DNA from 3 places in the Streptomyces sp. NBC_01689 genome. Region 1 is predicted to be linked to each of the others. Evidence: riboswitches for the same ligand, from Rfam matches in the RefSeq annotation. Region 1 holds a riboswitch; each other region holds the start of a gene.
The links. A riboswitch is a leader RNA that binds a small molecule or an ion and turns the genes downstream of it on or off. The one in region 1 is predicted to bind cobalamin.
Positions count from the first base shown of each region.

Region 2: linked by a shared signal. The riboswitch ahead of OG776_RS36420 ((2Fe-2S) ferredoxin domain-containing protein) and the one ahead of OG776_RS03115 (CbtB domain-containing protein) in region 1 are both predicted to bind cobalamin.
Region 3: linked by a shared signal. The riboswitch ahead of OG776_RS31210 (cobalamin biosynthesis protein) and the one ahead of OG776_RS03115 (CbtB domain-containing protein) in region 1 are both predicted to bind cobalamin.

Region 1 covers NZ_CP109592.1:778,041-788,284, reverse strand. Annotated here, with positions in the region: gene OG776_RS03125 (multicopper oxidase family protein) at 606-2,576, shown strand; gene OG776_RS03120 (enoyl-CoA hydratase/isomerase family protein) at 2,969-4,072, shown strand; cobalamin riboswitch at 4,351-4,496, shown strand; gene OG776_RS03115 (CbtB domain-containing protein) at 4,532-4,747, shown strand; gene OG776_RS03110 (CbtA family protein) at 4,767-5,522, shown strand; one part of gene OG776_RS03105 (IS5 family transposase) at 6,177-6,634, opposite strand; one part of gene OG776_RS03105 (IS5 family transposase) at 6,634-7,012, opposite strand; gene chvE (multiple monosaccharide ABC transporter substrate-binding protein) at 8,495-9,580, shown strand; gene OG776_RS03095 (BP74-related protein) at 9,714-10,145, opposite strand.
Region 2 covers NZ_CP109592.1:8,477,639-8,487,882, reverse strand. Annotated here, with positions in the region: gene OG776_RS36435 (TioE family transcriptional regulator) at 1-158, shown strand, start outside; gene OG776_RS36430 (DUF2637 domain-containing protein) at 330-1,148, opposite strand; gene OG776_RS36425 (glycosyl hydrolase family 28-related protein) at 1,504-3,594, opposite strand; gene OG776_RS36420 ((2Fe-2S) ferredoxin domain-containing protein) at 4,234-4,596, opposite strand; cobalamin riboswitch at 4,807-4,995, opposite strand; gene OG776_RS36415 (helix-turn-helix transcriptional regulator) at 5,300-5,692, shown strand; gene OG776_RS36410 (VOC family protein) at 5,712-6,344, opposite strand; gene OG776_RS36405 (GNAT family N-acetyltransferase) at 6,445-7,071, opposite strand; gene OG776_RS36400 (CHRD domain-containing protein) at 7,379-8,392, shown strand; gene OG776_RS36395 (SDR family oxidoreductase) at 8,671-9,474, shown strand; gene OG776_RS36390 (PIG-L family deacetylase) at 9,753-10,244, opposite strand, start outside.
Region 3 covers NZ_CP109592.1:7,299,478-7,309,721, reverse strand. Annotated here, with positions in the region: gene OG776_RS31230 (class II aldolase/adducin family protein) at 7-735, opposite strand; gene OG776_RS31225 (lysozyme) at 907-1,695, shown strand; gene OG776_RS31220 (inorganic phosphate transporter) at 1,874-3,115, shown strand; gene OG776_RS31215 (hypothetical protein) at 3,128-3,352, shown strand; cobalamin riboswitch at 3,541-3,681, shown strand; gene OG776_RS31210 (cobalamin biosynthesis protein) at 3,789-4,760, shown strand; gene OG776_RS31205 (cobyric acid synthase) at 4,757-6,265, shown strand; gene cobN (cobaltochelatase subunit CobN) at 6,262-9,915, shown strand; gene OG776_RS31195 (putative cobaltochelatase) at 9,912-10,244, shown strand, end outside.

The sequences.
Region 1 (10,244 bases):
CGTCGCGACGTCGGGGCACCCTGGCGGATGTACAGCTCCTCCGTGTCGCGGCGGCCTCGATGGGGCTTCGGGGCGGCGGGTGTGTCGCGGTGTGGGCCGTCGCCGTCGGCGCCTCCGACAGTAGATACGTGTCGAAACGTATGAGCAGAATCGCCGCCGTCCGCTCACACAACTTGCACGGTCAACCTTCGAATGATCTACTTAGTTGCCGAAGCAAGGATCTTGGGCGCGGTGCGGGAAAACGTCAGGTTCCTGACGTGGCGGTATCCGCCCCACGTGACCTTTCGGCCGTCCGCACGACCCTCGTGGACCGGATTCCGCGCCGGAACCGGTCCGTCGACCCCGCCGTCCCACGAGCACGGGCAGACCCACCTACCGTCTGTCCCGTTCGTCCGTCCGCCTGCCTGTCGATCGATCATCGGTACGAGCGGGGACGCACCGCGGGGAGCAGTACGAAACGAGCCGCCAAGGCCTTGCGGCACCTCGCCCCCCTCAGCCCGGGCCATGCCGCGCACGCATGGCCGGGCATGTCCCCACCCGGGAGCCTTCACGGCTCCGACGGGCGCCTCGTCGCGCCCTCACACCGAAACAGGACACGCATTCCCATGGCAGACACGACCAGGCGGTCGCTCCTCGGCATGGCCGGCTTCACCACGGCGGCCGTCGCCGTCGGCGGTGCCGGCCTCCTCAAGGGCAACAACTCGACGAACGAGAAGCCGGTGGCGGCCGACATCCTCGAGGGAGCCGGAGAACCGACCTCCACCCATCTGACACCGTTCAAGGACCCACTGCGCATTCCCCCGACGCTGCGGCTCCGCGGCGACGACATCACGGAGATCGATCTCGTCAGCGCACGTGTGCGTCTGCACTCCCAGATGCCGTCCACTCGTCTGTGGACCTACGCGGGCCACTTCCCCGGCCCCACCCTCGAGGCCCGCGGCGGACAGAAGGCGCGCGTCGCCTGGAACAACAAGCTGACGGGCACCACACCCGTCAAGGCGGTATGGGTGCACCCGGAAGGCCCCGGACCAGGACTGCTTCCCTACAACCGTCCCGGCTCCGAGGGCGGGTTCGCCCGGCCCGAGGTCGACGCCCTGACGGCGTGGACGACGGTCCACGTGCACGGCGGACACCAGAACGCCCTCAGTGACGGCGCCGCCGAATACGGAGTGACCGCGGGCGACGGGCAGTTGGCCGAGTACGCCAACGACCAGGAGGCGGCGCACCTCTTCTACCACGACCACGCCATGTCCGTGACCTCGTTGAATGTCGCCGCCGGACTCATCGGCAACTACATGGTGCGCGACAAGGAGGAGGCCCGTCTCGACCTGCCGCGGGGCGACCACGAGATTCCCCTCACCCTCCAGGACGTCAACTTCGAGACGGACGCCAAGGGGCGGCTCACCGGGCAGATCCTCGTCAAGCGCATCATCGGCGGCCCCGACGCGCCGATGCCCGGCGCGATCCCCCCGGCGCTCGCCACGCTCAACCCCTTCACGATGGTCAACGGGGTCGTCTGGCCGTATCTCGACGTGGAGGCACGAGCCTACCGGCTGCGTCTGGTGAACGTCTCCGGCGCTCGTGTCTACCGCCTGGCCGTCGTCGACGAGGACACCGGCAAGCTCGTCCGGGGCGTCATGAAGCTGGTCGGCACCGACCTGGGTCTGCTGGGCAGGCCGCAGACGATCGCCGAGACACTGTCGCTCTCCCCGGCGGAACGCGCCGACGTCGTCATCGACTTTGCCGCTTTCGCCGGCAGGCGGCTCAAGCTCGTCAACACGATCGAGGGCCAGGCCGTGGGCGCGGCGCTTCCCGACTTCATGATCCCGTTCCCGGAGGTCATGCAGTTCCGTGTCGAGAACCGGCTTCGCGCCGCGTACACGGTGCCGACAACGTTGTCACCCACCTTCCGGAAGATCACCGCGGCCGATGTGCCGCACGGCGCCACCGAGCGCTTCGTCGTGCTCTCCTTCGACAGGACCGGTGCCATGCCGCAGCTGTGGGAGATGCGGGAGGTCGCGGCCGACACGGCATCCGGCAGCGGGATCGTGAAGATCGACATGCCCGGCGGGACCAGGACGCTGCGGCGGACGGGGACCATGTTCGAGGACACCACGTCGTTCTTCGCGGCGTCCGGTACCTGGGAGAAGTGGCACTTCGTCAGCGTCGCGCCGGCCGGGGTGCCCATCTATCATCCGATGCACATCCACCTGATGAACTTCCAGGTCGTGGACCGGAGAACGGTGGACGGCTCCGGCATGGACTTCGCCGCCGGGCGGACGACGAAGCCGATCACCCTGGGTGCGGCCGTGCCGGTCGCACCCGAGGAGTCCGGCTGGAAGGACACCATCACGGTCAACGCCAACACCCTGGTCACGGTCGCCGGACGGCTGGCGAGGCAGACCGGCAAGGTGATGTACCACTGCCACATCCTCGACCACGAGGACGAGGGCATGATGCGTCCCTTCGTGATCATGCCTCCGGCCGTCCACGGCATCCACGACATGTTGATGGGGATGAACGGTGACATGGGGATGAGCGCGAAGGAGCCGGGGCACTCCGGCATGAAGATGTAGAGGGCCGGGTGGACAGGGCCGCTCCACAGGTTCTCGTGACGGGGCGGCCTGCTCCCGGTCGTCCGGCCGGGAGCAGGGTCCGGGACATGCCGACACCGGCATACGTATCCGCGCGGAGGGCGGAGACATGTGCGCATGCCATGGCCGCGGACACGGAAACCCTGCCCGCCGTGGCGGCGGACGCCGGGACCGTGCCGTGGCCGCCTCGGTCCGAGCTGTTGTCCATGCGGCCCGGGGCCGGGGCCGAACGTGACCGCGGCCTCCTCGGTCCCGACGCGGCGGAACGCGGTCCGCGCCTGCTCGTAGGCTGAACGTCGACGTCCCCGGATCCTGGAAGGAACCATCGAGATCATGCGCGTTATCGCGGCCCGCGGCCCGGCGGAGGTCTTCGGATGACCGGCACCCAGGACGCCCGGGCGGCCACCGGCACCGACGACTCCGTCCTCCTGCGCACCGAGGGACGCGCGGCGTACCTCACGCTCAACCGGCCCCGGGCGATCAACGCCCTCACCCACACCATGGTGCGCCACATCGACTCCGCGCTCACCGCCTGGGAACACGACCCGGCCGTGCGGGCCGTCGTGGTGACCGGTGCGGGGGAGCGGGGTCTGTGCGCGGGCGGCGACATCCGGGCCATCCACGACGACGCCCGGCACGGGGACGGCACGGCCTCGACGGCCTTCTGGCGGGACGAGTACCGGCTCAACGCCCGTATCGCGCGCTACCCGAAACCGTATGTCGCCGTGATGGACGGCATCGTCATGGGCGGCGGTGTCGGGGTCTCCGCCCACGGCGGCGTACGGATCACCACCGAGCGTTCCCGGATCGCGATGCCCGAGACGGGCATCGGCTTCGTTCCGGACGTGGGCGGCACCTTTCTCCTCGCCCGCGCGCCCGGCGAACTCGGCACCCATCTGGCACTGACCGGAAACGCGGTCGGCGCGGGTGACGCCCTGCTGTGCGGACTGGCCGACCACTTCGTGCCGTCCGACTCCCTGCCGCGGCTGCTCCAGGAGCTCGCGCACGCGCCGGTACGGGAGGTGCTGGACCGTCACGCCGGGGCCGCGCCGGCCGGAGTGCTCGCGGAGGCACGGCACTGGATCGACGCCTGCTACTCCGCCGACACCGTCGAGGAGATCGTCGCCCGCCTGCAGGACCACGGGGACGGCGCGGCCAAGGAGGCGGCCGAGACCCTGCTCACCAGGTCACCCACCGCGCTCAAGGTCACTCTCGCCGCGATGCGCGCGGCCCGCGGCGCCAGTTCCCTGGAGAAGGTGCTCGACCAGGAGTACCGCGTCTCCTGCGCGGCACTCACCCGGCCCGACTTCGTCGAGGGGGTCCGCGCCCAGCTCATCGACAAGGACCGCGACCCCCGCTGGTCACCGGCGACGCTCGCCGAGGTCACCGACGCGGACGTAGCCGGCTTCCTCGCGCCGATCGGCGCGCGTGAACTCGGCCTCTCCCGCGCCGACTTCCCGGGTGAGGCACCTCGGTGACCGAGCCGCCGGGTGCGACAGACCGGGGCAGGGCATGCTCCGCGCCGACCGTCCCGCCGACCGGCGTGGGGTGACCATGCCGCCCCACGCCGACGGGGCTCGTCCCGAACGGCGCACCCCCGGCGTGGAGTTCACGGCCACCGGACGGAGACAGGCATTCAGCTCCGCGACGGAGGGGCGGGCGGCCCGCTCCGCCGACCGCTGACCCACAGGTCACGGCGGTCCGCGCCGCCCGGCGAGACGAAGATCACGGCATAGGGGACGGTCTTGGCCGTGAACCCGGCACGCGGTACGGTCAGTGCGATATCGACGACGGCATGGCGGAAGCCGGTGGAAATCCGGCACGGTCGCGCCACTGTGAACGAGGTCCCCGTTCCATGGGGATCTCTCAAGTCAGACCCGCAGCTGTCGTCCTGTGCACCACCGAGATGGGACGCGAACTCCCGAGGAGGTCCTGCCATGGCGCAGACCGTCGCTCCGCCGACAGCCACCCCGATCCCCGCCAAACTGCCGATCGGCACGATCGTGCCCTGGGCGGTCTTCTTCGGCATCCTGATGCTGGTCCTGCTCTACTTCGTCGGCGCCGAACAGGGCGCCACCGCCGTCGTCTCCGGCGAGGACGTTCACGAGTGGGTGCACGACGCCCGCCACCTTCTCGGCTTCCCCTGCCACTGACGAGGGACACCGCGCACCCATGAACTCCGCAACCGTCAGAAACCTTCTGGTGCGGGGCATGCTCGCCGGCCTCGCCGCCGGTGTGCTGGCCCTCGTCGTCGCCTACTTCCTGGGTGAGCCCAGCGTCGACGACGCCATCGGATTCGAAGAGGCCCATGCCCCGGCACACGGCCACGAGGTCGAGATCGTCAGCCGTAGCCTGCAGTCCACCGGTGGTCTCGCCACCGGTGTGCTGATCTACGGGGTCGCCTTCGGTGGCATCGCCGCCCTCGCGTACTGCTTCGCGCTCGGCCGCGTGGGCCGTTTCAGCCCGCGCGCGACGGCGCTGCTGCTGTCCGGCTGCGCGCTCGTCGCCGTGTACGTCGTGCCGTTCCTGAAGTACCCGGCCAATCCGCCGTCCGTCGGCGACCCCGACACCATCGGCAAGCGCACGACGCTGTACTTCCTGATGATGGTGCTCAGTGTCCTGCTCGCGATCGCCGCGGTGATCCTCGGCAAGCGACTCGCACCCCGATGGGGCAACTGGCACGCGACCGTCGCCGCGGTCGTCTTCTTCGCGCTCGTGATCGGGATCGCCTTCGCGGTCCTTCCGGTCATCAACGAGGTGCCGAAGGACTTCCCGGCCACCCTGCTGTGGCGGTTCCGTACCTCGGCTCTCGCCATCCAGATCACGCTGTGGACCGGATTCGGCCTGGTCTTCGGCGAGTTGGCGCAGCGTCTGCTGGTCCCGCGGCCGGCGGCCGTTCCGGCGGGGGCAACTCCCGTACCGCACTGACACCTTCGACCCGAGTCGACGCACCGGGAGGACCGCCGAGGCATCGGCGGACGACCCCGCGCGGAGGGCCCCCGGTACCGTCCGGGGGCCCTCCGGCGTTGTTGCCGAGCGTCTCCGCGCAGTCCGGCGAGAGGGTGCGGATGGGTGGGCACTCGCGACAGCGGACGACCCGTGACCGGCTCACGGGTCCCAGTGGGCCCCGGTCCATGAGGTGCCGGGGCGGGGCCTGTTGGTCCCCCGGACGGCGTCCGCGGCGGTTCTCACACCTCACCAGCGGGTCGTGGTGCGGAGCGCGAACCCGCCCTTTGCGGCGGTCGCACCATCGTCACGGCTCGATCGTGCCGACGCCGGGCGGCAGCGGCGCGTCGTCACGCGGTGTGGAGTGCGGGGGGCAGCGGGGACGTGGCGCACCCGCCGAACCGCCTCGGACGCGTGTGCCTGCTCGACGGGCCGTTCCTGTGGGCTCCTGTTCGGCTCCTGTGGTGACGAGCGACTGCTCGGGACGACGGACGTCGACGAACAAACCTGAGCCCGTGGGCAGTTGGGTCGCACCACTGTCCACGAGGGTCTTGGCGACCAGAGCCCGCCGTCCTCGTCAGGTCGGGTCTGCGGGCGGCGACACGGCCGTCGGTCGGAGACGACGACTTAGAGGTCCTAACAAAGGCGTTGGACGTGGCGGTGGGTGATGAGGCAGGTGGCGAGGCCGAGGAAGGCTTCGTGGATGTCGTCTCGTCGTTCCCAGCGGACGCGTAGGCGGCGGAAGCCGTGCAGCCAGGCGATGGTCCTCTCGACGACCCAGCGGAAAACGCCCAGGCCGGAGCCGTGTTCCACACCTCGTTCGGCGATGACCGGGCGAATGCCGCGGTCCCATAGCAGGCGGCGGTACTTGTCGTGGTCGTAGCCGCGGTCGGCGAGTAGTGCGTCGGGGCGGCGTCTGGGCCGGCCGACGCGTCCGGCCACGGCCGGAACCTTGTCCACCAACGGGAGCAACTGCGTGACGTCGTTGCGGTTTCCGCCGGTCAGCGACACGGCGAGGGGGATGCCTTGGGCGTCGGTCAGGACGTGGTGCTTGCTGCCTGGTCGTGCGCGGTCGACCGGGCTGGGTCCGCTTTTGGGCCGCGTCGGGCTGCCCTGACATGGGAGGAGTCGATCACCGCCCGCGACCAGTCCAGCTTGTCCTTCGACCGCAGCTTCTTCAGCAGCACAAGATGCAGCGCGTCCCAGACTCCGGCCTCGTTCCAGGCGGCCAGACGCCGCCAGCAGGTCATGCCCGAGCCGAAGCCCAACTCCTGCGGCAGGTACTCCCATTGGATCCCGGTGTGCAGGACGAACAGGATCCCGCACAGGGCCTGCCGGTCCGGCACACGCGGTCTGCCCTCCGCCAGCTTCGGTGCCGGCACGGGCAACAACGGTTCGATGAGCGACCACAGTTCATCCGACACGATCCACGGTCGCGACTGACGCTTTCCCACGACCAGACCAACGACCATCCCAACCGAAAGTCACATGATCAACAGCTTCTGTTAGGGCCTCTTACGCGGATGCGGCACCCCGGTCGACACGGGGGCGGGAACCGCCGGGCCCCGAGCGGCGACACGGTGGAGGGACAGCGGTTCCGCGACGGCACCTCGGCGCAGCTGTGCGGCGATCCGTGTGGATGTCGGCAGTGGGGCTCGGTACGGCGGCAGGCAGTCCGTGCGGTGGCCGAAAGACCGGCCGACGGGGGCAGCCGGCGTCGGTCCGGTGTGGGACGCCGCCGACTGGCCGCCTTGTGCCGCGCCTCCTCCCGGCTGCCGTTCGAGGAGCGACGAGAACGGGGGTCCGTTCGGCCGCCTGTACCCGGTGGCCTGTCGCGTGCCGTGAGCACACGCCACGGACACAGTCGATGTGCCGACAGCCGAACTCGGCCTGTGGGCCGGGGATGTCGCCCGGTGGGCCGAGGGGCGGGCGGCTCGGGAATCGTCGTCGAGCGGTCGGGCGGGTGCCCGCACCGCCGGTGATGTCGCCGGTCGTCACCTGTCGCACGGATGCTCCCTCCCCAGGATCAGGCGGCGACGCGGCGCGCAGCGCGCAGGCCGGAGCGGCGCGCCGTACCGATGTCCGACGCGGATCGTGTTCGCGTGATCACGGATCATAGCGTCCGCCGCGTGTCTTCCGGACAACGAAGCGGATGATCGCGCGAACGCGCCCGCCGAGGAGGCGGCGTCACCCCGTCGGCGGTGGAGCGGCGGCCGCGGAGGTGTCGTGCCACGCGGCCGGGCCGGGCCGGACGCCCGCCGAATTCCGCTACTCCTGCCGGGAGGGGGCCCGGCCGGCGTCACCACAAAGGTTCCGCCCGAGGTCAAAGGTGATCTCCACAGCCTTACCGGGATCGTTACCTGTTTGCCCCGTTGACACTCCGCATCCTCGCTACCTAGTGTCACGCCAACGTTCCGAATGCGTGGCGATATTTCGAACGGTGAAGGGCAACAGGCCTGCGCATCAATGAAGTTGGCGCACGTCTGGCTGGGGTGTGCCGTGGCGCGGGCCGACATGCGCCGAGGTGCACGCCGGTAGGGGGATCGTCGGGGCCGAGGCCTCCGGCGGTGCCGGGCGCCGTCGGCGCACCGAGCGGCAATCTGCGAGACACGGAGGCTTCTGAGCACCAATCCCGTTCAAGCCGAGCGACCCGGCCACCGGTCATCTCGCGGGGAATCCCCGGTAGTCCACGCCCGTGGTGATGAACCAAGGGTTGTGGCGCCCTCGGCGGCCGTGGGCCGAACCGCGAGGCCGCCGAGCCGACGTACCGCGGTGTATGCCGCTCCATGTGAGGTTCGGCCCGTGTCCGCCTCCACGGATCTCCCTCCGTCCGTTCCGAGGGTCGCGCTCGGAACCCGTCGGTGGCGGTCGCCTCCGTCCGGCCTCATACCTTTCCGCAGTCACCTGATATGCCGTCATCTCCTCAACGACGAGAAGAACAAGGATCGATCATCATGCGCAACCGAAGAGCCGGCCTCGCCGCCCTCGCCGGAACCGTCTCCGTCGCTCTCACCCTGTCCGCCTGTGGCAAGGACAGCGAGGACAGCCCGGAGGGCGGCACCATCGGCATCGCGATGCCCACCCAGGCCTCCGAGCGCTGGATCGCCGACGGCAAGAACGTCGTCAAGGACCTTCAGGCCAAGGGGTACAAGACGAAGCTGGTCTACGGCGACGACGACCCGAAGAACCAGGTGTCGCAGATCCAGGAGCTGATCACCCAGCACGTCAGCGCCCTGATCGTCGCGGCCATCGACAACAAGTCGCTGAACAACGTGCTCCAGCAGGCCGCCGACGCCAAGATCCCGGTGATCTCCTACGACCGGCTCATTCTCGGCACCAAGAACGTCGACTACTACGCCTCGTTCGACAACGAGCAGGTGGGCCGGCTCCAGGCGCGTTACATAGTGGAGAAGCTCGGTCTGGAGGACGGCAAGGGGCCGTTCAACATCGAGCTCTTCGCGGGTTCGCCCGACGACAACAACACCAAGTACTTCTTCGACGGCGCCATGCACCTTCTGAAGCCGTACCTCGACAGCAAGCGGCTGATCGTCCAGTCCGGCGAGACCGAGCTCAGCGACGTGACGACCCTGCGCTGGGACGGCCCCACCGCCAAGAAGCGCATGACCGGCATCCTCGCCAATTCGTACGGCACCAAGCAGGTCGACGCGGTCCTGTCGCCCTACGACGGCATCTCCATGGGCATCCTGGGCGCGCTCAAGGCCGACGGCTACGGGACCGCCGCCAAACCGCTGCCGGTCATCACCGGCCAGGACGCCGAACTCGCCTCGGTGAAGTCGATCATCGAGGGCGGACAGGCGCAGACCGTGTACAAGGACACCCGGGAGCTCGCGGACATCACCGCGACCATGGTCGACGCGGTGCTCACCCACCAGCAGGTGAGGGTCAACGACACCCGGACGTACGACAACGGCGCCAAGGCCGTGCCCGCCTATCTGCTGCAGCCGAAGAGCGTCGACAAGTCCAACTACGAGGTCGCCCTGGTCGCGACCGGCTACTACACCGACGCCGAGCTCAAGTAGCCCCGCACGGCCGCGGCTTCGCCCTTGTTCCGGTGTCCGCGCCGATACCGCTCACCGGCCGGTGCCCGGACCGGGCGGGGCGGGGCCGGCCGTCCCGGTCGGGACGGCCGGCCCCGTCGCGTGCGGGGGTGTCCTACGGCGCGGAGAGTTCGGCGGTGAGGCGTCCGGTCCAGGGGCACCAGTAGAGGCCCGGCAGGAAGGCGCCGCCGGCCTCGTCCAGGTGGTCCTCGACATAGGGGACGGTGGCGTCGCAGACCTCGATGGCCGCGTCGGCGAAGCTGACCGTGTCGGGGTTGTAGTGGAAGTCCCACTGGGGGTTGTAGCGGGCCTGGGTCTTGATGATCCGGCCGATGACGACCTTGCGGTCCCCGTTCCTGACGATGTCACGGGCTTCCTGGATCAGGCCCGGCCTGGTGATCTCGACGACGAAGTTGTGGCCGGTGACGTCCCGCAGGTTGAAGTACGCGGCGTCCGAGGCGGCGCCGGCCGGTCCGGCCTGGCCGACGGTCACCGCGAGCAGCGTGGCGGCCGCGAGGGTGCAGATCCTGGAAGTGATGCGTCGCATGAAGGCAGCTCCGTGCCTCGGGCCGTGATCATCACGGCCGGTCGTCGCTGAATGTAGCGACTTCGTCACGCAAAGTGAACAATCCCGGATGTCGGGTCG
Region 2 (10,244 bases), 7.7 Mb from region 1:
CCGGCGGCACCGAGGCGCTGGCCGCCGCCCTCGACGACTGGCGGCGACGGCTCACCGCCCGCGGGGTGGACATGCTCGACGCGGCGGCCCGACTCGCGGGCTACGTCGCGCTCTTGGGTGTCCGCCCGCCCGGTGGAAGTCCGGGCCCCGGGGTGTGAGGGTCGGCCACCCGCCCACGTACCGCTTGCCCCGGCCGGTCGTGACGCCGCCGCGGACGGCGGTACGTCTTCTTCGTCGGCGCTCCCCGGGCCTCTCGTGCCGCCGTCGGTCCGACGCGCGTGCGTGGGACCGACGGTGGGGACGGACGGGAAGGAGAGCCGCCGGACACCTCAGGCGCGCGGTGTCTTCCGGTTGCCGGAACCGGTCTTGGTCTCCACGCGCTTCGGCGACGCGGGCTCGGGACGCTGCCGGTGCCGGGACGTGCGCTGGCGCGGTGGCCTGGTGAGGGTGATCTGCCGGACCAGTTGCTGGAAGCAGGTGAGCGACGCGAGCGCCGGTACGACGGCCGCGGCCACCCCGGTGACGGACTTGTGCGCGTCGGCCACGCAGAACATCACGGCGACGAAGGAGAACAGCAGGACGACGTACCACGAGTGCACGGCGCGGCGTCGGTGCAGTGCGGCGCGCAGGACCGAGAGCGACGCCACCATCCAGGGACCGTAGATGAGTAGAGGCCACCACGGTCCCGAGCCGGTCTGGGTGGTGGACGCGATGTGCCGCAGTGGCGCGTAGGCCACCATGCCGCCGAAGACACTCACCATCGACACGATGACGGCGGTCATCGCTGCGATCACGAAGCTCACGGTCTGCAGCCAGCCGGACCGGGGCTTGCGGACCCGCACCTTCCGATGCCCCTTCGAGGAACGCCGGATGGGCGGTAACTCGGCGGTGATCCGGACCAGGTTGTCCATCGGATCGCCGGACGGGTCGTCGTCGTAGGAGGGTTCACCGCGAGGTGGCGGCACGGTGGCGTCCTGCTCCGCGGCCGCCGCGTCCTGCAAGAGGTACGTGAGTTCCTCGACCGGGTCCCAGCCCGGTTCGTAGAGGGCGTCGGCGGCACCGCCGTACCGGTCGGTGCCGGGCCCGCCCGGGTAGTCGGGAGGTTGCTCGTACCGAGCGAAGGAGAGGTCCGGATAGTCGTCGTTCACAGGTATTCCGCCCCCGCCCGCTCAGGGCCGGGTGACAGCCGGGACGTCCCCGTCGGATGACGGGGACGTGGCGGCGAACGTGCAGGTGGGTCGCCCGGACGCGGCGATTCGGGCCGCGGAGGGACGCTCCGCCGTGGCTCCGGGGAGCGACGGGGCAAAGGGACGCGCTTGGGTCATATTCGATTAACGTCGGCCGGGTCCTTCAGGTGTGCGGCAAACGAGTGACCGCACACCTGCCGGACGATTCACGGAAGCGTCGCCCGCGAGCCCCGGTCGACGGTTCCTGCGAGCGCTCCCGTGAGGATCGGACCGCTTCGCCGGCCGGTGCGGAAGGGGTCCGCCCGGGCCCCGTCCGTCACCAGGCCGCCGGGGCCGGCGGCGGTACCACCGGGGGCCGGTCGTCGCAGGTGATGGTGTTCGGCAGTTCCCAGGACGCCATCCAGGCGCCCGTCGTGCCGCCCCCGTCGTTGCCGCCGAGGTCCTGCACCGCGAACTCGGCGCCTGTGGCGGGGAAGTTGAACGATCCGCAGTTGTTGATGCCGACCGCGCCGACGTTGCGGGCGTCCACGTTCTCGAAGGAAGCCGAGCCGGCGGAGCGGGCGCTGAGCACCGACGTGCCGGTGCCGTCGATGCGGATGTCCTTGAAGTGGACGCCCCGGATCGCGTACTTGTCCTTCACCGGGAAATCGGAGACCAGCATGACCGCGTTGTAGGTGGTGTCGAGGAAGTGGTCACCGGTGACCTGGATGTCGGCGTCGATGTCACGCTCCAGCGCGTAGAACCAGATCGCGCCGAGCCCGATCTTCCAGTTCAGCTCGAACGGCCCCGAGCGGACCGTGGTGTTGTCCGTGATCCACAGGTGCCCGGCGAACGGCTCGGCGCCGAAGCGGGAGCCGACCTGGATCGCGCTGCCCTCCCTGATGGGATCGGCGATCAGGTTCTCGGTGACCTTGTTGTCCGAACCCCCGTAGAGCGCGATGCCGTTGGCGATGACGGGGGTCTGCACGGTGTTGTGGGAGAAGACGTTGCGCGAATTGCCGGTCTTCTCCGACCACATGGCCAGACCGTCGTCACCGGTGTTGCGGACGAAGGTGTCCGAGACGGTGGAATCGGTCACGCCGGTGTGGAAGTTGAGGCCGTCGGCGATCTGGTCGGCGATCACGTTGCGGGTGACGCGCAGGCGCGTCATCGGTCCGTCGAACCACATACCGACCTTGGTGTGATGCAGGTAGAGTCCGTCGATCGTCGAGTCGCTCAGCGCCCCGCCGACGGCGTTGACCTGATCGGTGTCGACGCGCTCGCGGACGTCGCCCTCGACGGCGAACCCGGACAGGTGGACGTCGTGACTGCCGCCGTCCGCCGCGTCCTTGCCGTAGAAACCGACACCGGTGTGGACGGAGCCGTCGGGGGCCGGGGTATCGAGGGTGACCTGGTGCCCCCTGACCACCGTGTACCAGCTGCCCGCTCCGACGATCGTCACGTCGTCCACGACGATGTGACGGTTCACCTGGTAGGTGCCCGGCGGCAGGTACACCTTGAGGTGCCGCTTCTTCGCGTAGGCGACCGCCCGGTCGAACGCGTCGCCCGCGTCGCGCCGGCCGGTGGGGTCGGCGCCGAACGCGAGGACGTTCGCCGCGCGCGCCTCGACGTGCGGCGCGCCGACGAGTTGGGTGTCGAGCAGGTCGATCACGGTCCAGGCGGCGGCGCCGCCCTTGGGCGCGGTGAGGCGGACGGTGTCCCCCGCCGCGTACCGCTTGCCGAGCAACAGCCGCTGCTCGTCGTAGAAGTGGCTGGGCCGGAACGGTTTGTCGACGGTGGGTGCCGGAGTGGTGGAGGCCGGCACGCAGCCGCACTCGGTGATCCACCAGTCCGGGTGCAGCAGGTCGGCCCGGGGGTCGTTGGTGAACGGGTACTGGTTGTAGAGCCACGAGTAGCGCGAGGTGAGCGTCATCGTGGAGCGGTGCCTGCCGTCGACGGAGACGTCCAGGGGCGCGGTGATGCCGCCGCCTTCGGGGGCGTCGGGGATGCTGTAGCGCACGGTCAGGGCGTTGGCGGCGCGCGGCAGCGTGAACTCGACGTACTGGCCCGGCTTCAGGCGTACGGCGGTCCGGCCGGAGGCTTCCGAGGGCAGGGTGTAGGCGGTGCGGTCGGGCCCTATGACGGTGCCGTCGGTCGCCGCGTTCTCCGCCTCCTGTTCGGCGAAGTCCACGGCCGCGCCGCGCCCCGCCACCAGCGCCGGGTCGAGCGCGGCCCGGGTGACCACCGGGGTTCCCCCGCCACCGCCGTGCCCGCCGGACCCGGGCGCCGCGAGCGCCGCCGGGACCGGTGCGGTGAGTGTGAGCACGAGTCCGGCGGCCGCCGCCGTCACCACCGTGGCGATCCTGGCCGGTCTCCGTGGCCGGCTGCGGACCCGCTCCGCCGCCGCGCGCGTGCTGTACCGCGACATCAGATTCTCGTTTCTCTCGGAACGGACGAACGAGGACGGATGGGGGGTGAGCACGGTCGAGCGGGGGTCGGGCGGAGCCGGGCCGACGGAGCGGGCGAGGACGCTGGGTCCGCTCTGCGGGCCGAAGGGGGAGGAGCGGACCGTGCCGGTGCGGTGACAGTAGGGCGTCCGCGGGCGCCCGGACAAGACACCGGACGCGTCTTTCCAACTTCCCGTAGGAATCCTGCGTTGTTTCATCGATTTCTTGCAGTACCCGAGCCACCGGGGACACTCTCGGAGGTCCATCGGGGACACTCACGGAGGAGGACACGCGCGGGACGACGATGCCTCGCCGCGCTCGCCACCGCCGCGCGCGGAGAAGGTTCTCCCACTGCCGGGCGGCGATGGCCTCGCGGATGCCCACCCGAGGTTCAGCGTGAACGGGCGGTGGCCGACGCCGTTCCACGACCTCTCGGCGGCAGCAGCGGCCCACCCTGGTCGGGCGCCACCTGCCACGGGCCGGAGGAGAACGACAGCCGCCCGTCATACGGGAGTTCGATGTCGAGCCAGTCGCGCGGAAGTGCGGCGCAGTCGACCTCCATCGCGAGGGCCCGTGCGCCGGTCGCCGGGCCGACCGGCGACCGGAACACCGCGGAGCGCTCAGGCGCCGCCGAACCGCGGCCGGGGCACGGGGCGTCGCCGGGGCGGGGTGAAGGTGTACAGATCGAGGATGTCCGGGCACGGCGCGATCCCGGGTCCGCCGGCCCGCACCCAGGTGTTGATGTCCTCCGTCGCGTCACGGTCGTTGACCAGTCCGAGCCAGACCGGCCGCCCACCGGCCGCGCGCCCGGCCGAGGAGGGCTGCACGACGATCACATTGGCCTGATCGCACACGTCCAGACAGGTCGAGACCCTTACGGGAGCGGCCTCCGCGAGGCGCGACGTCTGCGCGCCGTGGTCGACGCCGGTCACCTTGGGACTGCCGCAACAGCAGTCCCGGCACACGACGATCCGGCACGGCACGGAGCCGACCGCGGCCGCCTCCGTCGTCGCCCGGTCCGCTGCTCCCCGGTCGGCTGTTCTCCCGTCCGCGGGACGCCGGTCCGCGGGCCCTTCGTCCGCGGACCCCTCCTCCGTGGATCCCGGTCCGGCCGGGGTGCCGACCGTCTCGTCAACTGGCCCGGTGGGCATGCCGGATCGTCCTCCTGCCCGGGGAAGTCCGCCCCGGTCCGTCGTCGAGGAGGCGACCGCGTGAGTCTCTGGCTCTCGGTTCGCCGCTCACCCGGGCCTTCGCACCCGTGGGGGGGCGGTGGCCTGTCGGGGATCGGGTCGCCGATCACAGTGGCGGGACCGCGCCGGATTCACACCGGCTTCCTCGTTCCGCCGTCGCCTTGTCGCCGCCCATCATCGCATCAGGGCGAAGCCGTCTTGCGTGGGGGAACGCGCCTGGCCCGGAGCCGTCGAAGCCCTGGTCTCGGGCCGGCTCGGCGCACCCCTCGGGCCGCTCGCGAGCGGCCTCCGTCCGCCGGCCGTCGACGGGCGGCGGACAGCGGACGGCGGGCCGAGGGATCAGCACATCAAACGAGGCGGCCGCGGGGTCGTGACCTCCCCGGTCCGCGCGCTCCCCGCCCCTCCGCGGTGGTGCCGGTCAGGCGGCGGGCAGGTCGGTCGCGGCCGAGGATTCCTTCTGCGTCTCCCGTTCGGCCAGGCGCTCGGTCAGGGCGTCGTGCAGGAACCTGTAGGAGTCGCTTCCCAGGACCCATCGGCTCGGGGCGGGGAAGAGCCCGTACCCGGCGTTGTTCACGGCGACGTCGATCCGGCCCAGGGTTCCGCGAACACCTGTTCCACCACCCGGCGAACCGCGGCCGAACTCCGCGCGGCGGGGGGAACGACGCCGCGGACCGAACCCGGTGCCGTCGACCGGCTCACTCCGCAGGAGTTCCAGATCGCCACACTGATCTCACAGGGCCTGACCAATCCGCAGATCGCGGACCAGCTCTTCCTGAGCCCGCGCACGATCGACTATCACCTGCACAAGGTGTTCGCGAAGCTGCACCTCACCTCGCGCACCCAGCTCGTCCGCGACGGACTGCCACACCTGGCGGACCCCGCCTCCTGACCCGTGCCCCTCCGCCGGCTCAAGCGGTGGCCGGCAGAGGGACGTCGGCTTCCCATACGAACCCGTCCGGGTCGGTGAACGGGCCGGTGGCGCCCGCGAGGACGATCCGGTGCGATCCGGTGCCGTCGGCGGGGACACCCGCGTCCTTGGCGAGAGCGCTGCGCTTGTACAGGGCCGGCTTGACGGAACCCGGCCCGGCGACGAACTCCACGTACTTGCCGCCGAAGCTCTTCCCGACGGTGAGGCCCCGCTCCACGTAGAACCGCTTGGCGGCCTTGACGTCCTCGACGCCCAGCAGGAGGACGAGTTCGTCGAAGGCGCGGGTGACCGGGCCCGTGTCCTTCTTCGCCGACGTCGCGATCTTCCAGATCGTGCCGTCCGGGGCCTGGACGACGCCGCCGTAGCCCCACAGCGACTTCGCGGTGGGCTTCAGGGCGGTGGCGCCCGCTTCCAGGGCCGCGTCGACCAGGGCGTCGACGTTGCCCGGCTGGGACACCACCAGGGACAGGGTGAACCCGCGGAACCCCGTCGTGGGTGACTGCGAGTCACGCAGGCGCACCTGCGACGGCTCCAGTCCGAAGGCGGTGGAGTAGAAGCGGGCGGCGGCCGTGGTGTCGGCCACCTCGAGGGTCACGGAATCGATGGACTTCATGACCTCGACGGTAGGGGCCGCCGGGCCACCGGCGCTTCTCGAAAACTGCCCGGTCCTGGATCCGGCCGTTCGGGCCCGCTCTCTCCCCCGCCGCCGGTGGTCAGCCGTGCCGGCGGAGGTCCAGCATGAAGAAGACCTTGTCGTAGCGGTGTTCACCGACCGCGACGAAGCGGGGCAGACGGCCGTATTCGGTGAAGCCCAGCGAACGGTAGAGGTGCAGGGCTCCGGTGTTGTCGCCGCGGGCGTCCAGGGTGAGGACCTCGATGCCCGCCGCCCGGGCGTCGGCGACGAGCGCGGTGGTCAGTGCCCGGCCCACGCCCCGGCCGTGGGCGGCTGCGTCCACCGCGATCTTCTCCAGGTCGGCGTGCGGCCGGTGGGTCGGCCGGGCGTAGCGGAGCCAGTACCCCAGCCCGACGAGCCGGCGGCCGAGGTACGCGGCTCGCAGGGCGGCGTCCCCGTTCCGCGCCGCGGTCATGACGTGTCCCAGCAGCTCCGCCACCTCGTCCGGCGACGGCGGTTCGACCCAGCCCAGCGCGGCACCTCCGGCGACCAGGTCCGCCAGGATCCGGTGGGCCGACTCCGCGAACCCGGCCGCGCGTTCCGGATCGGCGGCCAGTTCCCTGGCGTCCCGGATGACGGGCTCGGTGTGCGCACCGCCGGTTTGCTCACCGCCGGTGTGCTCATCGCCGTCGCCGGTGTGCTCACCGCTTGTCAGGGCCGCGTCCATGGCGAAAGCCTAACCAGTCCGACGTCCGGCCCCGATCCCGCGCTCGACCGGAGCGCACGGTCCACGTCCGTCGCCCGCCCCCGCGTTCCCGGCCGGGCGGGCAGGCGGGCCGTCCGTCCTCGTGGCGTGGCTGTCCGGGCACGGGAACCCGGGCGGATGTCAAGATCGTGTCCGCAGTGATCCCGTCTCTTCTCAGGCCTGTCTCAGGACTGTCATCGGCTGAGGAAGCGGCGCGGGTGCCCCGTGATGAAGGGAGAACGACCGCGGATCCTCCGCGGATCGGCTATCACGGGGAGAACGACCCAGCATGTTGAAGCGTTTCGCCACCATCGCGATGACCGCCGTCACCGGCACCCTGCTGCTGACCGCCTGCAACGGCGAGGACGGCGCCGCCGACGCGAACGTCGGCCACCCCGCCGCGGGTTCGGCCCAGCACTCGGGTGCGGCACAGGCCGCGGGTGTCATCGGCCGCTACTCCAAGGACACTCCGGGGGCGAGGTACTTCACCTCGGTCCTGACGGGTGACAACGAGGTGCCGGTGAAGGGCAAGCCGGCCGTGGGTGACAAGGACGGCACCGCGCTGGCCCTCATGCGCATCCAGGGCGACGAGGTCTCCTTCGCCTTCGCCTGGACCGGCACCGCGACCCCGACCATGGCCCACCTCCACCAGGGAGCACGCGGTACCAACGGAGACATCAAGATCCCGTTCTTCATGGAGAAGCTCAAGGACGGCGGCCCGTTCGTGTTCGGCAGCGTGAAGATCACCGACGCGCGGCTGCTGAACACCATCAAGGCCCACCCCGACCAGTTCTACTTCAACCTCCACACCGGCGAGTTCCCCGGCGGCGCGGTCCGCGGCCAGGCGATCGCCCTGCCCGGAGCCGTCTCGCTGCCCGACGCCATCCGCCACTCCGCGCTCGCGGGCGTGGTCAAGGGAGCGCAGGTCTACGCCTGCACGAAGCAGGACGACGGCACCTACGCCTTCACCCAGGACAACGTCGACGCCACCCTCCAGGGCCACATCCAGCACAGCTTCGCCCAGCACGGCCCCGCCGGCCCCCCGCAGTGGATCGCACCCGACCACTCCTCGGTGACCGGAACCGTCCTCAACAAGTTCGACAACGGCCCCGGCAACATCCCCCAACTCCTCCTCCGCGCCCACCAGACCGGCAAGAACGAGGGACTCCTCGCCAAGACCACCACCGTCCTGCGTCTCAACACCCACGGCGGCGTCGCCCCCACCGGCACCTGCAACCCCACCACCCACCGCACTGCCCGCGTCCCCTACACCGCCGACTACCTCTTCCTCGCCACCAAGTAAGGACATCCCACCCGTCTCCGCCCCCGCCGAGGTGGCGATGCGCGTCCCCCAGGGGCCCGCGTCGTCACCCGGGCGGGGCGGTCCGGGGCCGCGGGGCCCGGCCATGCGCGGCCCGGCCGGAGGAATCCGCCCGGCGGACACCGGCGTTGTCCTCGGGTGGTCCTCGCGTGCTCGCCGCACGGAGGGCCGGATGTGCGGGCGGTTCCCTCCCGTCGTCCTCCGTGGCGTCGCGGGAAGTCCGTTGACGTCACAGCGCCGTTGGTGAACCATTCCGGACCGTGACGACACACAGCGATCAGGACCGGCCGGCGCGGGACCGGGACCGTACGGGCGACCGTCCGCTCGCCCTGATCACCGGGGTGGGCCGCACGGCCGGGATCGGCGCGGGCATCGCCGGTCGGCTGGCCGCGTCGGGCTGGGACATCGCCTTCACCTACTGGACCCCCTACGACGACCGGATGAGCTGGGGCAGCGAGCCCGGCGCGGCCGACGTGATCAGCCGTACCCTCATCGGGCACGGCGCGGCCGTCACCGCGGTCGAGGCGGATCTCGCCGACCCGGACACCCCGGCACGCGTCTTCGACGAGGTCGAGGAACGATCGGGCCGTGTCACCGCGCTGGTGATGAGCCACTGCGAGTCCGTCGACTCCGGGCTGCTGGACACCACCGTGGAGAGTTTCGACCGGCACTTCGCCGTCAACGCGCGCGCCACCTGGCTGCTCATCCGCGAGTTCGGACGCCGCTTCTCCGCGGAACGGGGAACCGGCCGGATCGTCGGCCTCACCAGTGATCACACGGTCGGCAACCTGCCCTACGGGGCGAGCAAGGGCGCCCTGGACCGCATCGTCCTGGCCGCCGCCCAGGAGTTCGCCCACCTCGGCGTGACCTCCAACGTGATCAATCCCGGACCGGTCGACACCGGGTGGATGTCCGCGGAGGACCGCGAGCACTGCCTGCGCGGCACCCCGGCCGGCCGGCTGGGCACTCCGCGGGACACCGGCCGCCTCGTGGACTTCCTGTGCTCAGGGGACGGCGAGTGGATCAACGGTCAGCTGCTGATGAGCAACGGCGGCTTCGCGTGACCGCTCCGCCGTCCGACGGCCAGGCGACAGCCGCTTGCGGGCGCCGAACGGCAAGGGACCCGCGACAGTTCGGACTCGCGCGCGGCCGGGCATCCGGCGCTCCGGCGCCTTGATCCGACGGCCGTGGCCCTCGCGCCGGGACGGTTCGTCCCCTCCTCGGCTCCGGCAGCCGCCTCCGACCTGTGGCGACGCACAACGGTGCCGGCCTCCCCCGTCGCCGTGTCGGTGCGGGGCCGGGGCGGCCGAAAAGACCTCCCCGGCCCAGGTCGGACGGGGGATCAGCGCAGTCCGGCGAAGAGGTCGTTCTCCGGCACGGCGGCTCCGGTGGTGTCCCTGACCCGGACGAAGGTCTCCATGCCCATCAGGTCGCCGAACCTCTCCTTGCCCATCTTGAGGAAGAAGATGTTCTCGCCCTGGCTGGCGTGCGCGGCCAGGGCGTCGAACTTCTGGCCGCTGAACGCGGTGGTGTCCACCCAGGTGGTGATCTCGTCGTCGGGCAGACCGATCTCGGCGATCGCGGCGGCCTCGGCGGAATCCGGCTCCGGCATCTCCGCACCGAACTCGCGCATGACCTCACCGAACCGCGCCATCGTCGCGCGGGGCATCGCCGTCCAGTAGACCTTCGGTGTCAGGTCCGTCATCTCGATCGCCGCCATGGTGATGCGGTGGGCCTGGATGTGGTCGGGGTGGCCGTAGAAGCCGTTCTCGTCGTAGGTGACCACCACGTCGGGGCGGTAGTGCCGGATGAGTTCCGCGAGCCGGGCGGCGCC
Region 3 (10,244 bases), 6.5 Mb from region 1:
GTCGGGTCAGGGGGCGCGGACGCCGTCCGTGTCCGGGCCGGGCTGGCCGTACCCCCGCAGCCGCTCCCCCGCCTGCGCCAGCTGCGCCCGCGTCAGAAGCGTCGGCGACAGTCCCGGTACGGACGAGGCCAGGAGCCAGACGCGGGACATCCACTCCAGCTGGGCGGTGCGGTCGTACGCCTGGTCCAGGGAGGCTCCGTGGGCGAGGGTGCCGTGGTTCTGGAGGAGACAGGCCGTACGTCCGGCCAGCGCCCGCAGCATGTTCTCGGCCAGCTCGGGAGTCCCATAGGTCGCATAAGGGGCGACTCGGACAGGGCCACCGAGAGCGCCCGCCATGTAGTGGATCAGCGGGAGTTCGGTCACGAGCGTCGACACCGCCGTCGCGTGCGCGGCGTGGGTGTGGACGACGGCGCGCGCGTCGGTGGCGCGGTAGACCGCCAGATGCATCGGCAGTTCACTGGTCGGACAGAGGGAACCGAGGGTCTGCCGGCCGTCGAGGTCCACCCCGACGACGTCGCCCGGCGCGAGCCGGCCGTAGGGCACACCGGTCGGCGTGACCAGGACCGTGTCGCCGACCCGCACCGAGACGTTGCCCGAGGTTCCGACGACCAGGCCGTCGGCGACCGTCCGGCGGGCCGTCGCGACGAGTTCGTCCCACGCGTCCACCACCTCCGGAGTCCGCGCGCCGTGCGCACCCACTTCCGCGTCCCGCCCGCCCCGCCGTCGCTCCGTCATGACCGCGATCCTGTCAGGGCGGACGCCGACCGGGTGGCGGGCCAGGGCGCTTCAGGAGTGAAAGACGTAAGCCCATAAGGGTTTATATATGGACAGATCAGCATTTTAAAGTGATGGGTCGGCGACCGGCGTGCATTGAATGATCCTCCACTGACCCCTGGGGGATCCACCGTGCAGAACGCCGTTCCGGGGGGCCGCCCGGCCCGCGGCCGCGGGCCGCTCCGCCGCCGCGCCCACACCCTCACCCTCGCCCTCGCCGCCGCCTCCGCCCTGACGACACTCGCCTTCACCGCACCGGCGCTGACCGGCGCGCCCGCCGAGGCGGCCGACGCACCGAGGGGCCACGACGTCTCCTCGCACCAGAAGAACGTCGACTGGCAGAGCGTCAGGGAGAGGGGCGCCCGGTTCGTCTACGTGAAGGCCACCGAGTCCCACACCTATCGCAACCCCTACTTCGACCAGCAGTACAACGGGGCGCTCGACGCGGGACTCCTCCGCGGCGCCTACCATTTCGCAATTCCGAACAAATCGTCCGGAACCACCCAAGCCGCGTACTTCATGCGCAACGGAGGCGACTGGCAGCCCGACGGCCGGACACTGCCACCCGCGCTCGACATCGAGTACAACCCGTACAGCAGGCACAAGTGTTACGGCATGGGCAAGACCCGGCTGGTGCGCTGGATCCAGGACTTCAGCGACGAGGTGGAGCGGTACACGGGCCGACGCCCGGTGATCTACACGACCGCGCACTGGTGGACCACGTGCACCGGGGACAGCCGCGCCTTCGCCGCGGACCACGCGCTCTGGCTGGCCCGCTACGACTCGTCGGACATCGGCGTGCTGCCGGGCGGCTGGTCGGCGTGGACGTTCTGGCAGTACGACAACCACGGCGCCCTGCCGGGTGACCAGAATCTCTTCAACGGGTCCACGAGCCGGCTGAAGAGGCTCGCGAAGGGCTAGCGGAGCCCGCTATTCCGCCTTCGTTCGAACCAAGGGTCCCGACCCTCACCTCCCCCGGAGGCAAACGGAGGGCGGATCCGCGGTTGGATACACCCCTAAGCCCGCCTCAGTTCATCTTCCGTTCACTCAGGTTGCCTACGGTCCACGTGCCACTGACGTCAAACAGAAGCCTGGGTAAATGGAACACATCACGCTCCTCCTCGGAATCGTGATCGTCACCGCTCTCGTGTTCGATTTCACGAACGGTTTCCACGACACTGCCAACGCGATGGCGACGACCATCTCGACCGGCGCTCTGAAGCCCAAGACGGCGGTGGCCATGTCCGCCGTGCTGAACCTCGTCGGTGCGTTCCTCTCCGTGGAGGTCGCCAAGACGATCTCCGGTGGACTCATCAACGAAGAGGGCATCCGCACCGAAGTGATCTTCGCGGCGCTCGTCGGCGCCATCCTCTGGAATCTGCTGACCTGGCTCCTGGGTCTGCCCTCCAGCTCCTCCCACGCCCTGTTCGGCGGCCTGATAGGCGCCGCGGTCATGTCCGCCGGCTGGTCGTCGGTGAACGGCTCGACCGTCGTCACCAAGGTCCTGATCCCCGCGGTCGCCGCGCCCGTCGTGGCCGGACTCGCCGCGATGCTGGCCACCCGGCTGACCTACCGGATCGGCGGCCGCGCCGACCAGCGGGCCACCGCCAAGGGGTACCGCGCCGGCCAGATCGCCTCCGCCGGTCTGGTCTCGCTGGCGCACGGCACGAACGACGCGCAGAAGACGATGGGCATCATCACCCTCGCCCTGGTCACCGGCGGCGTGATCGCCCCCGGCTCGAACCCTCCCACCTGGGTCATCGTCTCGGCCGGTACCGCCATCGCGCTCGGCACCTACCTGGGCGGCTGGCGCATCATCCGCACGATGGGCAAGGGGCTGACCGACCTCGCGCCGCAGCAGGGCTTCGCCGCCCAGACCAGCGCCGCGACGGCCATCCTGGCCTCCTCCCACATCGGCTTCTCCCTCTCCACCACCCAGGTCTGCTCGGGTGCCGTGATGGGCTCGGGTCTCGGCCGCAAGGGCGGGGTCGTCCGCTGGTCGACCGCGACCCGGATGTTCGTCGCCTGGGGCCTGACCCTGCCGGCCGCCGGACTGGCCGGTGCCGCGGCCGAGTTCCTGACCAAGCAGGGCACCTGGGGCATCGTCCTCACCGGCGCGCTCCTGGTCGCCGGCGCCGGCGTCATCTGGACGCTGTCCCGCCGCCAGCCGGTCACCGTCGACAACGTCAACGAGGCCACCGAGCCGGCCGGCGTCGTCACCACCGCGATGGCCGCGGTCACCCCGCCGCCCGCGGGCCCCGTCACCGGAGACCTGTCCGGTGATCTGAAGACCACCATCCCGGCCCCGGACGCGGAGCCCACCCGCCCGGCCACGGTGTAAGGACAGAACCCCATGAACATCGACTGGGCAGCCCTCGCCTCCGTCTTCGGAGTCAGCCTCGTGGTCACCGTGGCCCTCGTCGGCCTCTTCACCCTCGGCATCGTCGGCCTCACCAAGCGTGAGTCCGCGCCCGCCCGGGGCGGTTCGGCCGCTCTCGCGGTCACCGGCGCGTACGTGTGCTTCGCCGCGTGCGCCGCGGCGGTGGCCTACGGGATCTATCTCATCGTCGGCAAGTGACCGGGCGCCGGTGACGGCGCGCCGGTAAACAGCCCGAAACGGGCGGCACTTCACCTGGGGTGCGGGACGGAGCGACGTCCCGCACCCCACGTGTACGCCCTCCCGCACCCCGTGCGCACGTCCTCCCCCGCCCCGCGCCGTGTGGGCCTTCGCACACTCTCCCCTCGCAGGTCAACGGCAAGTTGACGGGTCCCGCGACCCGTGGTGGACTGCCGGGGCCAAGTACGGCGACAGAAGAGGAAGCCGGTGAGAATCCGGCGCGGTCCCGCCACTGTGACCGGGGAGAGAACTCCCCGGGAGCCAGGAACTCTCAGCGCCGGTCTCGTCGAACCAGGGCGTGGACACCCTGAGTGAGGACATATCGCCATGCGCGGCTGCCCGTTGCCGGTATTGCTGAGTACGAGGGTCACGCTCCACCGCACGGCCGGCTGACCCCGTGCGTGCCGATCGCGTCTTCGCGTACGGCGCCGGCGCGGGCCTCCTCGGCGACCTGCTGCTCGGCGATCCCCGCCGGGGCCATCCGGTCGCCGTGTTCGGACGGACCGCGGGAGCCGTGGAGCGGTTGCTGTGGCGCGACCACCGCGGGTGGGGAGCGCTGCACACCACCGTCTGCGCCGGAGGCGCCGGAGTCCTCGCCGCGCTCGCGAGCCGTGGCGTACGCCGTTCCCCCGCCGCTTCCATCGCCCTGACGGCCGCCGCCACTTGGGCCGTCGTCGGGGGCACCTCCCTCGGGCGCGAGGCACGGGCGATCGGTGCCGCGCTCGGCGCCGGCGACGTCGAGGCCGCCCGCGCCCGGCTGCCGCACCTGTGCGGACGCGACCCGCAGGCACTGGACCGCGACGGCATCGCGCGGGCGGTCGTCGAGTCCGTCGCCGAGAACACCTCCGACGCCGTGGTGGGCGCCCTGGTGTGGGGCGCCGTCGGCGGGGTGCCCGGACTGGTCGCGTTCCGTGCCGTCAACACGCTGGACGCCATGGTGGGGCACAGATCCGCCAGATACCTGCGCTACGGCTGGGCCTCCGCGCGCCTCGACGACGTCGCCGGCTGGCCGGGCGCGCGGCTGACCGCGGCGCTCGCCACGGTCGCCGGCGGCGACCCGCGCGGGGCGGCACGCGCCTGGCGCGCCGACGCCCGCCGGCACCCGAGCCCCAACGCCGGTCCGGTGGAAGCCTCGTTCGCGGGCTCCCTCGGGGTGCGGCTCGGCGGGACCCTCTCGTACGCGGGCCGGGTCGAGCACCGGCCCGTCCTCAACGGCGGCGGGCGTCCCGTGCACGTCGCCGACATCGAACGTGCCGTACGGCTCTCGCGGCGCGTCGGCTGGCTCGCCCTCGGCGTGAGTGCCGCGGGGCGACTGCTGGCCGGGCGCGTGCGCGCCGGCGGACCTCTCCCGAAGGGGCGTACGACATGAGCGGCGGTCTTCTCGTCGCCGGCACCACCTCGGACGCCGGCAAGAGCGTCGTGACGGCGGGGATCTGCCGGTGGCTGGTGCGGCAGGGCGTCAAGGTCGCGCCCTTCAAGGCGCAGAACATGTCCCTGAACTCCTTCGTGACCCGCGGGGGTGCGGAGATCGGGCGCGCGCAGGCCATGCAGGCGCAGGCCGCCCGGGTGGAACCGACCGCGCTCATGAATCCCGTGCTGCTCAAGCCGGGCAGCGACCGCAGCAGTCAGGTCGTGCTGATGGGCAGACCGGTGGGCGAGATGACCGCCCGCGGCTACCACGGCGGCCGCCAACAACAGCTCCTGGGCACCGTGCTGGACTGCCTCGCCGAGTTGCGGGGCACGTATGACGCGGTGATCTGTGAGGGGGCCGGCAGTCCTGCCGAGATCAATCTGCGGCGGACCGACATCGTGAACATGGGGATCGCCCGCAACGCGGGGCTGCCGGTGCTCGTCGTCGGTGACATCGACCGCGGCGGTGTGTTCGCCTCGTTCTTCGGGACAGTCGCGCTGTTGTCCCCCGAGGACCAGCGGCTCGTCGCCGGGTTCCTGGTCAACAAGTTCCGCGGCGACGTGTCCCTGCTGGAACCCGGGCTCGACATGCTCGAGGACCTCACCGGACGCCGTACGTACGGGGTCCTGCCCTTCCGGCACGGTCTGGGGATCGACGAGGAGGACGGGATGGCGGTCTCCCTGCGGGGTGCCGTACGGGAGTCGGCGGTCGCCGGACCGGTCGGCGAGGACGTCCTGCGCGTCGCGGTCTGCGCGGTCCCCCTCATGTCCAACTTCACGGACCTGGACGCCCTGGCCGCCGAACCCGGCGTGGTCGTACGGTTCGTGGACCGGCCCGCGGAACTGGCCGACGCCGACCTCGTCGTCCTTCCCGGCACCCGGGGCACGGTGGCGGCGCTGCGCTGGCTGCGGGAACGCGGGCTCGCGGAGGCCGTCCGGCGCCGGGCGCGGGACGGCCGTCCCGTGCTCGGGATCTGCGGCGGCTTCCAGATCCTCGGCGAACTCATCGAGGACGAGGTGGAGTCCCGGGAAGGCGCCGTCGAGGGTCTCGGACTGCTCCCGGTGCGGGTGCGTTTCGCACGCGAGAAGACCCTCGCCCGCCCGTCCGGCGAGGCGCTCGGCGAACCCGTCGAGGGGTACGAGATCCATCACGGCGTCGCCGAGGTGACCGGTGGCGAACCCTTCCTGGACGGCTGCCGCGTGGGTGCCGTCCTGGGCACCCACTGGCACGGTTCGCTGGAGTCGGACGGCTTCCGGCGGGCCTTTCTGCGCGAGGTGGCGGCCGCCGCGGGCCGCCGCTTCGTACCGGCCGCCGACACGTCGTTCGGGGCGCTGCGCGAGGAGCAGCTCGACCGGCTCGGCGATCTGATCGAGGAACACGCGGACACGGACGCGCTGTGGCGGCTCATCGAGTCGGGCGCGCCGCAAGGACTGCCCTTCATTCCACCGGGAGCGCCCGCATGAGCACAGTGTTGTTGTTGTCGACCGCCGACACCGATCTGCTGGCGGCGCGTGCCTCCGGCGCCCCGTACCGGATCGGGAACCCGACCCGGGTGGAGGTGGGCGAGGAACTCCCCCGGCTCGTCGAGGGCGCGGACGTCGCCGTCGTGCGGCTGCTGGGCGGGAAGCGGGCCTGGGAGGAGGGTCTCGCGTTCCTCCGGGCGTCCGGCGTCCCGACCGTGCTCCTCGGCGGCGAGTCCGTCCCGGACGCCGAGCTGATGGCCGAGTCCTCGGTGCCGGCCGGTGTGGTCGCCGAGGCGCTGCGCTATCTGGTCGAGGGCGGGCCGGAGAACCTCACCGAACTGGCCCGGTTCCTCTCCGACACCGTGCTGCTCACCGGTGAGGGTTTCGAGGAGCCGCGCGCGATGCCCGAGTACGGCGTCCACGGCGAGCGCGAGTTCGTCGAGGGCCGCCCGACCGTCGGGGTGCTCTTCTACCGGGCCCACCAACTGGCCGGGAACACCGCCTTCGTGGACACGCTGTGCGACGCGATCGAAGCGCGCGGCGCCAATGCCCTCGCCGTGTACTGCGGTTCACTGCGCGGCGCCGACAGCGGTCTGTACGAGCTCCTCGGCCGGACCGACGCGCTGGTGGCCACCGTGCTCGCGGCCGGCGGCACGCACGCCTCGGAAGCGTCCGCGGGCGGCGACGACGAGGCCTGGGACATCGGCGCCCTCGCCGATCTCGACGTCCCGGTGCTGCAGGGGCTCTGCCTGACCTCGTCGCAGCGGGCCTGGGAGGAGTCGGACGCCGCCCTGTCCCCCATGGACGCGGCGATGCAGGTCGCCATCCCGGAGTTCGACGGACGGCTCGTCACGGTGCCGTTCTCCTTCAAGGAGCAGGGTCCCGACGAGGTCCCCGTGTACATGGCCGATCCCGAACGGGCCGCGCGGGTCGCCGGGATCGCCGTGCGGCACGCCCGGCTGGGACACAAGCCGAACGCGGAGAAGAAGCTGGCGCTGGTCTTCACCGCCTACCCGACCAAGCACTCGCGGGTCGGCAACGCGGTGGGCCTCGACACACCCGCCTCCGCCGTACGGGTCCTGGACGCGCTGCGGGACGCCGGCTACTCCCTCACCGAATACCCCGACAACGGCGACGAGTTGATCCACCGCCTCATCGCCGCCGGGGGTCATGACGTCGAGTGGCTCACCGAGGAACAGCTGGCGTCCGCGCCCGCCCGGGTGCCGCTGGCCGACTACCGGGCCTGGTTCGACCGGCTCGACCCGGGGCTGCGGGACGGCATGCTGGAGGCGTGGGGCGAACCGCCGGGCAACCTGTACGTGGACGGCGACGACATCGTCCTCGCGTCCCTGCGGTTCGGGAACGTCGTCGTGATGATCCAGCCGCCGCGGGGATTCGGCGAGAACCCGATCGCGATCTACCACGACCCGGACATGCCGCCGTCGCACCACTACCTGGCGGCCTACCGCTGGCTGGAGAACAGCTTCGGCGCCGACGCCGTCGTGCACATGGGCAAGCACGGCACGATGGAGTGGCTGCCCGGCAAGGGACTCGGGCTCAGCCGCGGCTGCGCGCCCGACGCCGTCCTCGGTGAACTCCCGCTCGTCTACCCCTTCATCGTCAACGACCCGGGCGAGGGCACCCAGGCCAAGCGGCGGGGGCACGCCACGGTCGTCGACCACCTGGTGCCGCCGATGGCACGCGCCGACACCTACGGGGACCTCGCCAAGCTGGAGCAGCTCCTCGACGAGTACGCCCTCGTCAGCGATCTGGACCCGACGAAGGCCCCGGCGGTCCGCGCACAGATCTGGACCCTCGTCAAGGCGGCCGAGCTCCATCACGACCTGCACGTCGCCGAGCAGCCGGACGACGGCGACTTCGACTCGTTCGTGATGCACATCGACGGCTATCTCTGCGAGATCAAGGACGTGCAGATCAGGGACGGCCTGCACGTCCTGGGCGGCGGTCCGGAGGCCGAGCCGCGCGTCAACCTGGTCCTGGCCGTGCTGCGCGCCTCCCAGGTGTGGGGTGGTGCCGCGAACGCGCTGCCGGGTCTGCGGGCCGCCCTCGCCGGGCACTTCGGGCTGTCCGAGAAGGAGCTGCTGAGCGAGCCCGGCGCGGCGGTCAAGGTGCCGGTGGAACTGACGGACCTGGTCGGGGGCCCGGCGCGGACGGGTGCCGACGCGATCGACCTGCTGGAGCAGTTGTGCCGCCGCGCGGCCGAGGGCATGGAGGAACGCGGCTGGGACGGCGCGGCCGTGCCCGCCCTGGTGCGTGAGGTGCTGGGCACCGAACTCCCGGACGCCGTCGCGGTGCTGGAGTTCGCCTGCCGGGAGGTCGTGCCCCGGCTGGCCCGGACGACGGACGAGATCACCCACATCCTGCGGGCCCTGGACGGCGGTTACGTCCCCGCCGGTCCGTCGGGATCCCCGACCCGCGGACTGGTGAACGTCCTGCCGACCGGCCGGAACTTCTACTCGGTCGATCCCAAGGCGATTCCCTCCAGGCTGAGTTGGGAGGTCGGCCAGTCGCTCGCCGACTCGCTGGTGCAGCGGTACCTGCAGGACACCGGCGCGTACCCGCAGTCCGTGGGCCTGACGGTCTGGGGGACCTCCGCGATGCGCACCCAGGGCGACGACATCGCGGAGATCCTGGCGCTGCTGGGCTGCCGGCCGGTCTGGGACGACGCCTCCCGCCGGGTGACCGGCTTCGAGGTCGTCCCCCTGGACGAGCTGGGCCGGCCGCGCATCGACGTCACGGTGCGCATCTCCGGCTTCTTCCGGGACGCGTTCCCGCACGTGGTCGGCCTCATCGACGACGCGGTGCGCGCGGTGGCCGAGCTGGACGAGCCCGCGGACCGCAACCACGTCCGCGCGCACGCCGACGAGGACACCGCCGAGCACGGCGACCGGCGGCGCGCCACCTCGCGCATCTTCGGCTCCAAGCCGGGAGCCTACGGAGCCGGTCTGCTGCCGCTGATCGACGCCCGCAACTGGCGCTCCGACGCGGACCTCGCCGAGGTGTACGCGGTGTGGGGCGGATACGCCTACGGGCGCGGCCTGGACGGCCGGGCGGCGCGCGGTGACATGGAGACCGCGTTCCGGCGCATCGCGGTGGCGGCGAAGAACGTCGACACCCGCGAGCACGACCTCGTCGACGCCGACGACTACTTCCAGTACCACGGCGGCATGGTGGCCATGGTGCGCCATCTGACGGGCGCGAGCCCGGAGGCGTACGTCGGCGACTCGGCCGTGCCGGACCAGGTGCGGACCCGCACGCTCGGCGAGGAGACGCACCGGGTCTTCCGCGCCCGGGTGGTCAACCCGCGCTGGATGGCGGCGATGCGGCGGCACGGCTACAAGGGCGCCTTCGAGATGGCGGCGACCGTCGACTACCTCTTCGGCTACGACGCCACGGCCGGGGTCGTGGACGACTGGATGTACGAGAAGCTCAGCGCGGAGTACGTCTTCGACGCGGAGAACCAGGACTTCATGAGGAAGTCCAACCCGTGGGCGCTGCGCGGGATCACCGAACGGCTCCTGGAGGCCGCCGACCGGGGGCTGTGGGCCGAGCCGGACGCGGAGACGCTGGAGCGGCTGCGCGCCACCTATCTGGAGCTCGAAGGCGACTTGGAGGGCGACGACCAGTGAGTACCCCGTTCCCGTTCACGGCCGTGGTCGGCCAGGACGACCTGCGGCTCGCGCTGCTGCTGAACGCCGTGTCACCGGCGGTGGGCGGTGTGCTGGTCCGCGGCGAGAAGGGCACCGCCAAGTCCACGGCCGTGCGGGCGCTGTCCGTGCTCATGCCGGAGGTGGACGTCGTCGCCGGGTGCCGCTTCTCGTGCGACCCGGACGCCCCGGACCCCGCGTGCCCGGACGGGCCGCACGACGGCGGCCCGTACCTGTCGCGTCCGGCCCGTACGGTCGAGCTGCCCGTCGGTGCCTCCGAGGACCGGCTGGTCGGCGCGCTCGACATCGAG